DNA from 2 places in the Pseudoduganella sp. R-32 genome. Region 1 is predicted to be linked to the other one. Evidence: predicted binding sites of a transcription regulator. Region 1 holds the regulator's gene; the other holds the start of a gene.

Region 1 (7,811 bases):
GCATGGCCATCAGCTTGGGCAGGGAAAACTCGAGCCCGATCGAGAACATCAGGAACACCACCCCGAACTCGCCCAGCAACTCCGTCGCGTGGCTTTGCTCGGCCAGCCCCATGGCATGGGGGCCCAGCAGGATGCCGACAGCCAGGTAGCCCAGCATCGGCGGCAGGTGCATCATGCGGAAGGCAACCACGCCAAGGACGGCGCTGCCGAGGAGGAGGAGGGTCAGTTCAAGGGGGGAGAACATCCGTTGTTTGTTTTGTCTGGCAAGTTTTTTGCTTATCTAATTCGGCTATACTTCGGGCATGAGTTTAACCCATGAAAAAACAATGCTGAAATCTTTTGATGCCAAGACCGCAACACGTGCCCTGGAACTGGCGCGCGAGGCCCTGCAGATCGAAACGGACGCACTGGCAGCGCTGAATGCGCGCCTGGCCACCGACGAAACTGTGGGCCGGGCGGTGTCCTTGTTGCTTCAATGCAAAGGGCGCGTCGTGGTGTCCGGCATCGGCAAGTCCGGCCACATCGGCCGCAAGATTGCGGCGACGCTGGCCTCGACCGGCACCCCGGCCTTGTTCGTGCACCCGGCCGAAGCGGCGCACGGCGACCTGGGCATGGTGACGCCGGAAGACGTGGTGATCGCCATTTCGTATTCCGGCGAAGCAGCCGAACTGATGGCCATCCTGCCCGTGGTCAAGCGCATGGGCGGCCACGTGATCGCCATGACCGGCAAGCCGGCGTCGAGCCTGGCCAGGCTGGCCGACGTGCACCTGGACGTATCGGTGGCCAAGGAGGCATGCCCGATGAACCTGGCGCCGACCGCTTCCACCACCGTCACGCTGGCGCTGGGCGATGCGATCGCGGTGGCGCTGCTGGACCTGCGCGGCTTCAAGGAAGAGGATTTTGCCCGTTCCCACCCTGGCGGCGCCCTCGGCCGCCGCTTGCTGACGCATGTGCGCGACATCATGCGCAAGGATGGCGCCATCCCGGCCGTGGGCCTGGAAACGCGGCTGCCCGATGCTCTGCTGGAAATCACCCAGAAGGGCATGGGCATGACCGCCATCGTCGACGCGGCCAACAAGCCGGTCGGGGTCTTCACCGACGGCGACCTGCGCCGCATGATCGAAAAAGTCCAGGACTTCAGCAAGGTCGTCATCAAGGACGTGATGCACCTGAACCCGCGCACCATCGGCCCCGACCAGCTGGCGGTGGACGCCGTGGCGGTGATGGAAGAATTCCGCATCAACCAGATGCTGGTGGTGGATGCCGACGGCACGCTGGTTGGCGCTCTGCACATCCACGACCTGACCCGCGCCAAGGTGATCTGATGACGCTCGAACGCGAAGACCTGCTTGCCCGTGCAGCCAGGGTGCGCCTGTTCATCTTTGACGTGGACGGTGTGCTGACCGACGGCAGCCTGACGTATGGCGCCGACGGTGAAATGGTCAAGACTTTCAATGTGCACGACGGCCTGGGCATCAAGCTGCTGCAGGAAGCGGGCATCAAGACCGCGATCATCAGCGCCCGGCGCACGCCGATCGTGCTGGCACGCGCCAAGGACCTGGGCATCGATTACGTGCACCAGGGCGGCCACGACAAGCTGACCCCGTTCAAGGCCTTGCTGGCCGACCTGGGACTGGCGGAAGAGCAGGTTGCCTTCATCGGCGACGACGTGGTGGACCTGCCGCTGTTGAGCCGTGTGGGCTTTGCGGTCAGCGTGCCGAATGGCCGCAAGGAGGCGCACGATCGCTCCCACTACATTACCGAAGCTGCGGGCGGCCGCGGCGCGGTGCGCGAGGCCTGCGAATTCGTGCTGCGCGCCAGCGGCAGCTATGACCGCGTGATGGCCCAGTTCCTGGTGTAAGGGCAAGCGATGCGTAACCAGAGGACCGCCCACCGCTTCCGCCTGTCGATCGGCATGATCTTCGTGCTGCTGGCGGCGCTTGGCAGCTTCTACCTGCTCGAGCTGCTGAACCGCGCGGACGAACAGATGCAGGCCGACAAGCGCATGAACGAGCCGGATTACATCATCCATAACTTCTCCTTCGTGCGCATGACCAAGGATGGCAAGCCAAGCTATATCATTGCCGGCGACAAGCTGACCCACCGCCCGGTCGACGATTCGTCCGAGATCGACAATCCGCGCGTGCACAGCCTGGCCGGCGAGAAGCCGCCGATGGAGATCGTGGCGAATACGGCGCGCGTGGACGACACCAACAGCCGCGTCACCCTGAACGGCAGCGTGACGATCGACCGCGCGGCATCGCCGCAATCGCAACTGCTGCACCTGGAATCGGACAAGCTGGTGATCTTCCCGGACGAAGACCGCATGGAAACCGATCATCCGGTGAAACTGCGGCTGGGGGATACGACTGCTGCGGCCAACAGCATGCGCGCCAATAATGCGACGCGCGAAATGCACCTGGCCGGCAACGGCACGCTGCAGATTCCGCCCAAGGCCGCGGACCAATAACTGAGGAATGAACATGAAACGACTACTCTTGTCGGCAGCCTTGCTGCTGGGAGTCGCCGCTCCGGCGCTGGCCGAGAAAGCCGACTCCTACAAGCCGACCAACATCAGCTACGGCTCGATGGACATCGACGACGTCAAGCAGGTTACCATCCTGCTGGGCGGCGTCAAGCTGACCCGCGGCACCCTGACCATGACGGCCGAGCGCGCCTACGTCAAGCAGACGCCGGAGGGCTTCCAGCAAGTGACGCTGTTTGGCGACGGCAAGAAAGCCACCTTCCGCCAGAAGCGCGACGGCGCCGGCGACCAGTGGGTGGAAGGCGATGCCGACCGCATCGAATACGAGGAACAGGTTGAACTGGTGAAGATGTTCAACAAGGCCACCATCCGCCGCCTGGAAGGCGGCAAGCAGAACGACGAAGTGCAGGGTGAGTTCATTTCTTACGACAGCCGCAAGGAATTTTTCAGCGTGCGCAATTCGGCCAGCGGGGAGAGCAAGCCCGGCGGCGGTCGCGGCACCATGGTGATCCAGCCGACCCGTACCGAACCCCCAGCGACGCCGACGGAGAAGAAGTAAGCATGCAAGCAAATAACTGCGCCAGCACGCTGGTCGTGCGCGGCCTCCAGAAAACCTATGGCAAGCGACAGGTGGTGCACGACGTTTCGCTGCAAGTCGATTGCGGTGAAGTGGTCGGCCTGCTCGGTCCCAACGGTGCCGGCAAGACTACCTCTTTCTACATGATCGTCGGCCTGGTGGCTTCCGATGCAGGCACCATCGATATCGGCGGCACCGACGTGTCGAGCCTGCCGATCCACAAGCGCGCCACGCTGGGCCTGTCCTACCTGCCGCAGGAAGCTTCGGTGTTCCGCAAGCTGACGGTGGAAGAAAACATTCGTGCCGTACTGGAACTGCAGAAGGTGGACGGCAAGCCTCTGCCCAAGGCGGAAATCAAGCAGCGCCTGGAATCGCTGCTGGCCGACTTGCAAATCGAGAAGCTGCGCGAGAACCCGGCCCTGTCGCTGTCGGGTGGCGAGCGCCGCCGCGTGGAAATTGCGCGCGCCCTGGCCACCAACCCGCGCTTCGTGTTGCTCGACGAACCGTTTGCCGGCGTGGATCCGATCGCCGTGATCGAAATCCAACGTATTGTGCGTTTCCTGAAGGAGCGCAATATCGGTGTGCTGATCACCGACCATAATGTGCGTGAGACCCTCGGCATTTGCGACCGCGCCTACATCATCAACCAGGGCGCCGTGCTGGCCTCGGGCCGCCCGGACGACATCATTGCCAACGAATCCGTTCGCCGCGTCTACCTCGGCGAACACTTCCGCATGTAAACGAAGGCCATGAAACAAACACTGCAACTGCGAACCTCGCAACACCTGGCGCTGACGCCGCAGCTGCAACAATCCATCCGCCTGCTGCAGCTGTCCACGCTGGAGCTGCACCAGGAGTTGGAACAGCTGCTTGGCGACAATCCCATGCTGGAGCGCCTTGACGACCCGCTCGACCACTCGGTACGGCTGCTGGCCGATGGCGCCATCAGCCAGGGCAACGGCAATGGCACCGAAGCTCCCGCCACGCCTTCGGCTGAAGGCCCGCAAGGCGAGGGCGGCGAAGCCCCGGCCGCTGCCGGCGAAAGCGATACCTATGAAGGCGGCGACCATGAAGCCGGCAACGGCAGCGACGACGCCGACTGGAGCGCCAGCGCCGGCAGCAAATCCGCCGACGACGAAGACAGCCGCCCGCAACTGGAAGCTTCCGGCTGCACGCTGCGCGAACACCTGCTCGAGCAGATGCGCGTCACCGTGCAGGAGCCGCGCGACCGCGCGCTGATGGAACTGATCATCGATGCGCTGGACGAGAACGGCTACCTGGAAGAGCCGCTGGAAGAAATCCACGAGCGCCTGCCGCCCGAGCTGGAAATCGAACTGGACGACCTGCGCTGCAGCCTGGTGCTGCTGCAAAGCTTCGATCCGCCCGGCGTCGCCGCACGCAATGCCTCCGAATGCCTGGCGCTGCAGATCAGGCGCATGCCCGGCGTGCCGCTGGTGACGCGCCGCATGGCGCTGACCATCGTCGAGAAGCACCTGACCTGGTTCGCCCAGCGCGAGTTCACCAAGCTGAAGAAAGCGCTCGACTGCGACGATGAAGACTTGCGCGAAGCACAGTGCGTGATCCGCCAGTGCAACCCGCATCCGGGCGCCGAATTTGCGTCAGGCGAGTCAGACTACGTGGTGCCGGACGTGATCGTGAAAAAGGGCCGCGGCGGCTGGATCGTCACCCTGAACAACGACGTGGTGCCGCGCCTGCGCGTGAACGCGCTGTATGCCAACCTGCTCAAGCAAGGCAAGAGCGAGTCGCAGATGAATGGCCAGCTGCAGGAGGCCAAGTGGTTGATCAAGAATATGCGCCAGCGCTTCGACACGATCCTGCGCGTCGCGGAAGCGATAGTAGAAAGACAAAAGAACTTTTTCAGTCATGGCGCAGTGGCCATGAGACCCCTTGTGTTGCGTGAAATTGCTGATACACTGGGACTACACGAGAGCACTATTTCTCGCGTAACAACTCAAAAATATATGCTCACCCCGCATGGCATGTTTGAGTTGAAATATTTCTTTGGTAGCCACGTCGCGACCGAAGCCGGGGGGGAGGCTTCCTCGACTGCGATACGGGCACTGATCGTGCAATTGACAGGAGCAGAAGACCCGAAAAATCCTTTATCCGACAGTAAGATTGCGGACATGCTGGGTGAACAAGGCATGGTGATTGCGCGACGGACTGTTGCCAAATATCGAGAAGCGTTGAAGATCCCTCCAGTTAGCCTCCGCAAATCGTTGTAGTGCAGTGCATGGGTTCCTCTGTGCGTTTCGGCGTGCACGAACTCGAGAGCGACATCATCTTTAGGAGTGTGTATGAATCTCACCATCAGTGGACATCATGTCGAAGTGACCCCAGCCATTCGCGAGTACGTGCAGAACAAGCTGGAACGAGTCAAGCGCCATTTCGATCAAGTAATCGATATTGCTGTCATCCTGACTGTAGATAACCTCACCGAGAAAGAGAAACGCCAGAAAGCCGAAATCAACCTGCGCATGTCTGGCAAAACTGTTTACGTCGAAAGCCTGTCGCAAGACCTTTACGCCGCCATCGATACCCTGATTGATAAACTGGATCGCCAGGTCATGAAATACAAGGACCGTGTGCAGAACCACAGTCATGCGGCCATCAAGCATTTCCCGGATACGTATGAGGCACCACCCACCGCCATGTAAAGGACTGGCCGTGCAGCACACCAAAGGGCGCAATTGGCGCCCTTTTTTGCGACCAGTGTGCGTTAGAATATTTGCATGAGCGAACACGTACACACCCAACTCTCCAACGGTACCGGCTTCATCACGCTGGACCGCCCCAAGACCCTCAATTCACTGTCCCTCGACATGGTGCGCGCGATGACGCAGGCGCTGCTGGCATGGCGCGACGATGCGTCGGTGGCGGCGGTCGTGGTGCGCAGCAGCAGCGAACGCGCGCTGTGCGCAGGCGGCGATATCCGCTTCTTCCACGACGTCGGCCGCGGCAATACGCAAGGCGGCAGCGCGCTGCTGGAGGACTTCTTCACCGAAGAATATGCGCTGAACCATTTAATCCATTTCTACCCCAAGCCTTATGTGGCGCTGATGGATGGCGTGGTGATGGGCGGCGGCATGGGCATCGCGCAGGGCGGGCCGGAGTGCGGCGTGCGCATCGTCACGGGCCGTACCAGGATGGCGATGCCCGAGGTGAACATCGGCCTGTTTCCCGACGTGGGCGGCAGTCACTTCCTGTCGCATGCGCCGGGCCAGCTTGGCATGTGGCTCGGCCTCACCGGGCTGACGGTCGGCGCCGCGGATGCGCTCTACCTCGACCTGGCTGACTACTTCGTGCCGGAAACTGAACTGGCCGGACTGGCCAAGCTGTTCGAGTCGACGCCCGGCAAATCGTTGCGCGATGCTGTCGCGGTCTTTGCCGGCCCGCACAACGCCTTCGCCGGCGACAGCGAACTGGAAGCGCAGCGTGCCCTGATCGATCAGCATTTCTCGGCGGGCTCGGTACCCGCCATCATGGATTCGCTGCGAGGCGACAGCACGCCTTTCGCGCAGAAATCGCTGAAGGCAATGGAATTGCGCTCGCCGCTGATGATGAGCGTGACCCACGAGCTGCTGAAGCGCGGCGCGTCGCTGGGCGTGTCCGACTGCTTGCGCATGGAGCGCAACCTGGTGCGCCGCAACTTCGAACACGGCGAGATTTTCGAGGGCGTACGCGCCCTGGTGATCGACAAGGACAACCAGCCGCAGTGGAATCCCGCAACGCTGGCCGAAGTGACGCCCGCCATGGTGGAGCGCTTCTTCGAACCATGCTGGCCGGCCTGGGCGCACCCCTTGCGCCACCTCGCATGAGGGATCTGGACCGGATCGACCGGGGCATCCTGAATATCCTGCAAGAAGATGCCAGCACGCCGTTGCGCGAGATCGCGGAGCGCTTGCATTCGTCGGTCGCGACCTGCCAGCGCCGCATCGAAAGGCTGCGCAACGACGGCGTGCTGGTCAAGGCTGTCGCGCTGGTTGACCGCGCGCTTGCCGGGCGGCCCCTGACGGTATTCGTGTCGGTCGAACTGGAGAAGCAGAATACCGACATCCTCAAGCAGTTCGAGCACCGCATGCGTTCCGAGCCCGAGGTGATGTCCTGCTACGAAGTGGCCGGCGAGTTCGACTTCCACCTGATCGTCACGGTGGAGTCGATGGAAGAGTACAGCGCCTTCACACGGCGCGTTTTCACCTCGCACCACAACGTCATCAACGTCAAGAGCCTGTTCGCGATGAACTGCTCCAAGTTCGAGACCAAGCTGACGCTGTAGTCACGGCTCGCAGCTGTAGCGCAAGCTGTCGTCCAGCGCGAGCGGCAGCACCAGCGTATGGAACTTGCGGGCGTTGGCATCGGCGCACAGCTTGGCGCGCGCTGCGGGATCGCTGCTGTATGGCGCAGCATACTCCGCATTGAATACCGGCTTGCCGCTGGCGATGAAAGCCTGGTAGCCCTCGCATTCGGCGAACTCATGGCATTGTTCGTTGACGGCGAAATCGAAATCGCCTACCAGGTCCTTCAACTGATCCGTATCGTTTTTCAATGCAATGGACATTCCCCGGTGGTGCGCTTCGCTTGCCAGGAATCGGTTGTAATCGAGCTGCGTGGCGGCGGTAAGGGCGAAGCCGCTGTTGTTCGCATAGCCGTCCACGTTGTCTGCTTCAACGCCATTGCATCCCTTGGAGACTGCCAGGTCCAACCGCGCAAGCATGATCTTCCGCACAG
Region 2 (7,811 bases), 530 kb from region 1:
GGTAACGGAACTCTCGAACTGATCCCCTTTTTTGTCGGTCTTGGCTTCGTTGTAAAGCCAGCCGGTGTAGCTGAAGGTGACCAGGTCGCCAGAGGCCACTACCGGAGCACTGCCGCCTGGCTCGTTGTCCACAACTACCGCATAAGCAGGCTGCGGCGGCAGCGGAGTGGTGTCGTTATTTTTGGCACCACCACCGCATGCTGTCAGGGCCGCAGCGCAAGCCAGGGTGGCGATTGCCTTGAACATCGAGTTCTTCATTTCAATCTTGCCTATTCGTTAAAGGAGGGTAACGGAGCAGCAGTTTAGCAGACCGTTAATCCCCCCCTCTACAAGAGGCAAGATCCGTTACAAATTAAATCTCCACTTGTGTGCCAAGTTCGATGACGCGGTTCGGCGGGATCTGGTAATAGTCCGCCGCAGCGCGCGCGTTGCGCGACATCGCCACGAACAGGTGCTCGCGCCATGGCGCCATGCCGTCGCCCGGCGACGAAATCACGGTCTGGCGCGCGATGAAGAAGGAAGTCTCCATCATTTCGAACTTCAGGCCTTTCTCTTCGCACAGGGCCATGATGGCCGGCACGTCCGGCTCGTCCTTGAAGCCGTAATTGATATTCAGCTGGTAGCACTCATGGCCCAGGGCTGTCACGCGGACCTGCTCCGAAGGCGGCACATAAGGCTCCTCCACAATATGTACGGTGAAGAACACCACGCGCTCGTGCAGCACCTTGTTGTGCGACAGGTTGTGCAGCAGCGCATGCGGCACGCCATCGCTCTCGCCGCGCAGGAACACCGCGGTACCCGGCACGCGGGTCGGCGGCGCCATGAACAGGGAGTTCAGGAAGTCTTCCAGCGGGATCGCGTGCTTTTCCAGGTTCTTGAACACCAGCTCGCGGCCGGTGCGCCAGGTCAGCATGGTGGTGAACAGCGCGGTACCGAGCAGCAGCGGGAACCAGCCGCCGTGGAACAGCTTCAGCGCGGAGGACGAGAACAGCATCACATCCATCACGATAAAGAAGCCGGTCGCGACGAAGCACAGCACCAGCGGCAGGTGCCAGCGGTAGCGGATCACGAAGAAGGTCAGGATGGTGGTGGCGAACATGGTCGCCGTCACCGCGATACCATAGGCGCTGGCCAGGTTGTCCGAGCTCTTGAAGCTGATCACGGCGATCAACACCACGATCAGCTGCAGCCAGTTCACGACAGGAATATAGATCTGGCCGATCTCACTGGCCGAAGTATGCTGCACGCGCATGCGCGGCAGCATGCCGAGCGCAATCGCCTGCTTGGTCATCGAGAACGAGCCGGAAATCGTGGCCTGCGAAGCAATCACGGCGGCAGCCGTCGACAACACCACCAGCGGGTACACGCTCCATGCGCCGAGCTGGTTGAAGAACGGGTTGGCAATAGCGTCCGGATTACGGATCAGCAGCGCGCCCTGCCCCAGGTAGTTCAAGATCAGCGAAGGGAAGCAGACCCAGAACCAGGCCATGCGAATCGGCTTCTTGCCGAAGTGGCCCATGTCGGCGTACAGCGCTTCAGCGCCAGTAATCGCCAGCACCACCGCACCCAGCGCCACGAAGGCGATGAAGCCATTGTCGCGCATGAAAATCGCGGCATGGTAAGGATTCAGCGCGGAGAGGATGGCCGGGGTTTCGACGATATTCACGACGCCCATGGCGGCCAGCACGCCGAACCAGATCGTCATGATCGGCCCAAAGAAACGGCCAATACCAGCCGTGCCATGGCGCTGCACCGAATACAGGGTCACCAGCACGACAATCGTCAGCGGCACCACATATTGCGCGAGGCCCGGTGCGGCAACTTCCAGGCCCTCGATTGCGCCCAGCACCGAAATGGCCGGCGTGATGACGGAGTCGCCATAGAACATGGTGGCGCCAAAGGTACCAATCAGCAGCAGCGGGAAGTGCGCCTTCGGCGCAGCCTTGTGCACGGAGTTCAGCGCCAGCGCCATCAGGGCCATGATCCCGCCCTCGCCGCGGTTGTCGGCACGCAGCACCAGGCTGACGTACTTCAGCGACACGATCAGCGTCAGGCTCCAGAAGATCAGGGAAATAATGCCCAGCAAGTTGGCCTGGTTGAGTGCCAATCCGTGGGTGGGGTCGAAGACTGTTTTGAGGGTATAGAGGGGGCTGGTACCGATATCGCCGTAGACGATGCCAATCGCGGCCAGCGTCAGTGCAGCTACGCTGCTTTTCTTATGTTGTGACAAGATTTCACCCAAAATTGGTTTTGGTGCATCGCACAATAGGCCAACTAAAGGCCTTTTGCAAGTTTTTCAGCCGCCGGTGAAATCTTGGCGGATGTGCTATTTTCCACCTTTACTCCAAGAAAATCATCGCTCTCATGAATACCGGCATGCTGTACGCCGCAGGCGCTTTCCTGTCCTGGGGCCTGTTCCCGCTGTATTTTCACGCAATTAAAGATGTGCCGGCGTCCGAAATCCTGGCGCACCGCATGGCCTGGTCGCTGCTGTTCCTGATGCTGGTACTGGCGGTACGGCGGCAATGGAAATGGCTGCCGCAAGTGTTGCGCCAGCCCAAAGTCGTGGGCAGTTTCCTGGCCAGCGCTTTCCTGCTGAGCGCAAACTGGTTCGTGTATATCTGGGCGGTGAACAATGGCCATGTGGTCGATGCCAGCCTGGGCTACTTCATCAACCCGCTGGTAAATGTGCTGCTGGGCATGCTGGTGCTGAAGGAAAAACTGCGTCGTGGCCAGTGGATTGCCATCGGTGTTGCCGCCACCGGGGTGGCCTGGCTGACCTGGCAGGCTGGCCAGGTGCCATATATCGCGCTGGTGCTGGCCCTGAGCTTTGGCGCTTATGGGTTGCTGCGCAAGACTGCGGCGCTGGCGGCGCTGGAAGGACTGTCTTTCGAAACCCTGATCCTGTTCCCGCTGGCGGTGGCTTACCTCGGTTGGCTGGTGTACCACGGCCAGAGCGTCTTCCTGAATGCCGAGTCGGACAGCACACGCTGGCTGCTGGCAGCCGCAGGCCCGACCACGGCGATCCCGCTGCTGCTGTTCGCCGCCGGTGCGCGGCGCATTCCGATGTCGGTGCTCGGCATGCTTCAATACATGTCGCCATCGCTGCAAATGCTGCTGGGCGTCTGGGTCTTCCACGAAGCTTTTTCCTCGACCAAGCTGGTCGGTTTCCTGTTCATCTGGAGTGCGCTGGCGATATATATGCTGGAGAGCTGGTTGGTCAACAGAAAGGCGAGTTGAGTGTCGGAAAATTTTACAGCATTGGTGCCGTGAAACCACAATTACTATGACTCAATTGACTTTTCCGTAATTGAATCAATGATCTAAGGAAAGTCGCTTGCATTCAGGCACGACAATTGCTTAATTCCCAGTAACACTTCGGGAGAGCAATAATGGTTAGTAGAAAGTTTCTGGTGGGCATCTCCGCCCTGTTCTGTGTAGCATCTGTGCAAGCTGCAACAATGCCGTTGTCGTCCGCATTTTCGCTTGATCAGTACCTGACGACTGGCCAGAGCCAGAACCTGCAGATCGACGTAAATAGCCTGTTGGCCGGCAAGGGCCTGTCCAGCGCTTCGATCAGCTCCGGCGTGCTGACCGTGTCCGGTTTCTCCTCCGCCGACTTCGATATCGTCGGTTCGTCCGTGACGAACCTGAATTACTCTGAGAATCGCGAAACGACGGACTGCAACAAGGGCAAATGCAAGGTCGTCACCGACAACTTCCACATCAAGCAATTCAACACCAACTATAGCGACTCCATCGCTGACGAGATGAAGGTCACAGCCGGTGGCGCCTCCGCGACCGGCTCGGCCAACGATGAAAATGCATTCGACACCGACAGCGGCAAGATCGAAGACATCAAAAAGCAGACGGGCAGCGAAAATGGCGGCTACAACCGCTGGTACAACCAGTTCATCAGTCATTACGATTCGCTGGGCGGCGACCTGGTGGTGCAACTGAGCCTAGACTCCCTGGCCTTGACCGACCTGGCGGCAGACGGCATCCTCAACTTTTCCGTGAATTCCATGCTGGGACAATTCAACCTGACCGACGTGCGCCTGGACTTCGTAGCGCAGGACGCTGCGCCGCCTGCGCAAGTGCCCGTGCCAACCAGCCTTCTGCTGACCGGCCTGGGCCTGGCCGCGCTGGCAACGGTACGCCGGCGCAAAGCATAAGCAAGCAGCTGCCCTAAAAGGACCCGGCACTTGCCGGGTCTTTTTTTATGCGCCATCACAATGCGCTAAACTAGCGCCTTTACGAACCGACAAGAACTCATACCGTGGCCAATTACGTCTATACCATGAACCGCGTGGGCAAAATCGTCCCACCGAAACGTCAGATTCTGAAGGACATTTCGCTGTCCTTCTTCCCAGGCGCCAAGATTGGCGTGCTGGGCCTGAACGGCTCCGGCAAATCGTCCCTGCTGAAAATCATGGCAGGCATCGACACCGACATCCAGGGCGAAGCGCGCCCGATGCCTGGCCTGAACATCGGCTACCTGCCACAGGAACCGCAACTCGATCCTGAAAAAACCGTGCGCCAGGAAGTGGAATCCGGCCTGGGTGAGGCCTTCAACGCGCAAGCCTTGCTGGAAGCCGTGTACGCCGCCTATGCCGAACCGGATGCGGACTTCGACGCGCTGGCCAAGGAACAGGAACGCCTGGAATCGATCATCGCTGCTGCCGACGGCGGCAACCTGAACCTGCAACTGGAAATGGCCGCCGACGCGCTGCGCCTGCCGCCATGGGACCAGAAGATCGGCGTGCTGTCCGGCGGTGAAAAGCGCCGCGTGGCGCTGTGCAAGCTGCTGCTGTCCAAGCCGGACATGCTGCTGCTCGACGAACCGACCAACCACCTGGATGCCGAATCCGTGGAATGGCTGGAGCAATTCCTGGTGCGCTTCCCTGGCACCGTGGTTGGCATCACCCACGATCGCTACTTCCTGGACAATGCTGCCGAATGGATCCTGGAACTGGACCGTGGCCACGGCATCCCTTGGAAGGGCAACTACTCTTCCTGGCTGGACCAGAAACAGGCCCGCCTGAAGCAGGAAGAAGCCACCGAATCCGCGCGCCAGAAGGCGCTGCAGAAAGAACTGGAATGGTCGCGCCAGAACCCGAAGGCACGCCAGGCCAAGTCCAAGGCCCGCATGGCGCGCTTCAATGAACTGAGCGAATTCGAGTACCAGAAGCGTAATGAGACCCAGGAGATCTTCATTCCTGTGGCCGAACGCCTGGGTAACGATGTGATCGAATTCAAGAACGTCAGCAAATCGTTTGGCGACCGCTTGCTGATCGACAACCTGTCCTTCATCATCCCGCCGGGCGCGATCGTCGGCATCATCGGCCCGAACGGTGCTGGTAAGTCGACCCTGTTCAAGATGATTGCCGGTATCGAGCAACCGGACAGCGGCGAAGTGGCGATCGGCAAGACCGCCAAGATTTCGCTGGTGGACCAGAGCCGCGACAAGCTGGACAACGACAAGACAGTATTCGAGGCAGTGTCTGGCGGCGCCGACATCCTCAGCGTGGGCCGTTTCGAAATGCCGTCGCGCGCGTATGTGGGCCGCTTCAACTTCAAGGGGTCGGACCAGCAGAAGATCGTCGGCAACCTGTCCGGCGGTGAGCGTGGCCGACTGCACCTGGCCAAGACCCTGCTGATGGGCGGCAACGTGCTGCTGCTGGACGAACCGTCCAACGACCTGGACGTGGAAACCCTGCGTGCGCTGGAAGATGCGCTGCTGGAATTCGCCGGTTCCGTGATGGTGATTTCCCACGATCGCTGGTTCCTGGACCGTATTGCGACCCACATCCTGGCCTTTGAAGGCGATTCCCAGGTGACCTTCTTTGCGGGTAACTACCAGGAATACGAAGCCGACAAGAAGAAGCGTTTGGGCGAGGAAGGCGCGAAGCCGAAGCGTATTCGTTATAAGCCGCTGCACGGCTAAAACCGGTAAACCTGGGTCTGACCCACAGGGTCAGACCCAGTCAATTCCGACGCCACGGATTGGGTTGGGCGCCTTTGATCTTCGTCGAACATCAAAGACCTCGAACCAACCCCATTAGCCGCAAGATCATTTGGGGCCTGACCCTGCGGGTCAGACCCCGGTTTACCGGTTTAAAAGGAGGCCAGTATGCGCAAACAATTCCTTTGTGGACTGGTCCTGGCCAGTGCCGGCGCCATTGCGCACGAGGCCCCCATCGACAAGCTGTCCTGGCTAGCCGGCTGCTGGTCGCACACCGGCGCCGAAAAAGGCTCCGTTGAAATGTGGACCCTGCCAGCTGGCGGCACCATGCTGGGCGTGGCCCGCACGGTAAAAAACGGCAAGACAGTCGAGTGGGAACACACCATGATCCGCGAAACCGAGCCGGGCATCTGGGCCTATGTGGCCAAGCCAAGCCGTCAACTCGAAGCGGCCTTCCCGATCAAGTCGATCGGCGATGGCGAGGTGATCTTTGAAAACCCGCAGCATGACTTCCCGCAGCGGATCATTTACAAGCGCGATGGCGCCGATGGCATCAAGGCGCGCATCGAAGGTGTCTCGAAAGGCAAGGAAAAAGCCTTTGATTACCCTATGCAGCGGACGCAGTGTCCGAATGGAGGGTGAGGCGGGCACAAGGACATTGGCAGCGCAAGGCTGCCGTTGTCGCACCCGGCCTCGATCGGGACTTTGCGGGGGGAAGCAGCTGAACTGCCCTCCCCCTCGACTCAGAAGCTAGCCTTCACGCCCAGGTTGACCGCGCCTTTGCGGCGGCCCTGGTCGATATCGTTCTTGCCGAAGTGCTCGTACTCCAGCACGCCCGAGACTTTCTCGGTGAAGGCGTATTCAGCGCCAACCGAGGCGTACAGCGCGTTACGGCTGCTATCGCCGTTGTACGCCGAAGCCAGGCCGGTGGCATTCACGTCATTCTTGTTGTGGGCGATACCCAGCTTGCCGGTCAGGGCGACCTGCTGGTTGATCGGGAAAGTGCCCTTGCCAGCCAGGTAGAAGGACTTGGCCTTGCCTTCAATGCTGCCGGTGCCGGCCCCAGTGGTGTAGTTGTACGACTGCTTGCCGAAGTCTACATAGCCGGCTTCCACGCCCCAGGTCTTGTCGATCTGCACGCCACCGAAGATCTTGCCACCATACTCTGTGGATTTCTTGTCGCCGTCAGTGGTGTCATTCGGCAAGGTGTACTTGTTCGAGTTGGCCACGACGCCTGCACCGATGTACGGCTTCAGCTCTTGCGCCTGGACGGAGGCCGCGCCGAGGGCAACGGCGGAAGTGATGAGTGCGAATGCGATTTTTTTCATGTTCGTGATCTTTCAGCAAAAGTAAGTCGGACTTGCTTGGGATCGCGCTTCGTCTGTGGAAGTGCGATGGAAAGCACGATAACACTGCCAAAAGTTCAAGGGGGAGACGAACTGGTAAGAATTGTGTGATTTTGTAAGCGGCCTTGAATTACCAATGTTCAGCCCAAAATGAGCGAACTTGGCTTCAGATAAGCCGAAATGTCAGATTGATACGCGGGCCACAGGGTGTTCGTGCCTTATTGATTCCATGCCGCCAGCAATGCTGGAGTTTTCCCGCCATGAGCAACAGGCTGCCATCGGTCAGGTCGATCTTGACGGTTTTGGGCTGCTTCTTGTGCTTCAGGATAAAGGTGCGAGTGGCGCCGAAGCTGACCGAGGCGATCGCAGGCTGGGGGCCAAGTTCCGGCTCATCGTCACTGTGGAAGCCCATGCTGTCCTGCTCGTTTCGGTAATAGTTGAGCAGAACGCTGTTGAAGCGCTTGCCGCTGGCGGCTTCAATGGCGCGCTTGATTTCAAGC

Evidence for each region. Region 1 encodes sigma-54, which starts transcription at its own class of promoters, with help from an activator protein. Its sites were predicted from a motif close to TGGCANGNAANCTGCTTT; they were not measured.
Region 2: ACN9MU_RS02380 (PEP-CTERM sorting domain-containing protein) is a predicted target of sigma-54. The motif match lies at 3,346-3,363, and genes of this name have one in related genera.

Annotation. Positions count from the first base shown of each region.
Region 1 is NZ_CP183987.1:1,023,511-1,031,321, forward strand. Features, by position in the region: gene ACN9MU_RS04775 (cation:proton antiporter) at 1-244, opposite strand, end outside; gene ACN9MU_RS04780 (KpsF/GutQ family sugar-phosphate isomerase) at 327-1,325, shown strand; gene ACN9MU_RS04785 (KdsC family phosphatase) at 1,325-1,861, shown strand; gene lptC (LPS export ABC transporter periplasmic protein LptC) at 1,871-2,470, shown strand; gene lptA (lipopolysaccharide transport periplasmic protein LptA) at 2,484-3,044, shown strand; gene lptB (LPS export ABC transporter ATP-binding protein) at 3,047-3,802, shown strand; gene ACN9MU_RS04805 (RNA polymerase factor sigma-54) at 3,812-5,308, shown strand; gene hpf (ribosome hibernation-promoting factor, HPF/YfiA family) at 5,381-5,740, shown strand; gene ACN9MU_RS04815 (enoyl-CoA hydratase/isomerase family protein) at 5,816-6,901, shown strand; gene ACN9MU_RS04820 (Lrp/AsnC family transcriptional regulator) at 6,898-7,359, shown strand; gene ACN9MU_RS04825 (endo alpha-1,4 polygalactosaminidase) at 7,360-7,811, opposite strand, start outside.
Region 2 is NZ_CP183987.1:498,275-506,085, reverse strand. Features, by position in the region: gene ACN9MU_RS02395 (FKBP-type peptidyl-prolyl cis-trans isomerase) at 1-258, opposite strand, end outside; gene ACN9MU_RS02390 (potassium transporter Kup) at 353-2,233, opposite strand; gene rarD (EamA family transporter RarD) at 2,365-3,240, shown strand; gene ACN9MU_RS02380 (PEP-CTERM sorting domain-containing protein) at 3,462-4,175, shown strand; gene ettA (energy-dependent translational throttle protein EttA) at 4,280-5,947, shown strand; gene ACN9MU_RS02370 (DUF6265 family protein) at 6,134-6,607, shown strand; gene ACN9MU_RS02365 (porin family protein) at 6,709-7,293, opposite strand; gene ACN9MU_RS02360 (alpha-ketoglutarate-dependent dioxygenase AlkB family protein) at 7,478-7,811, opposite strand, start outside.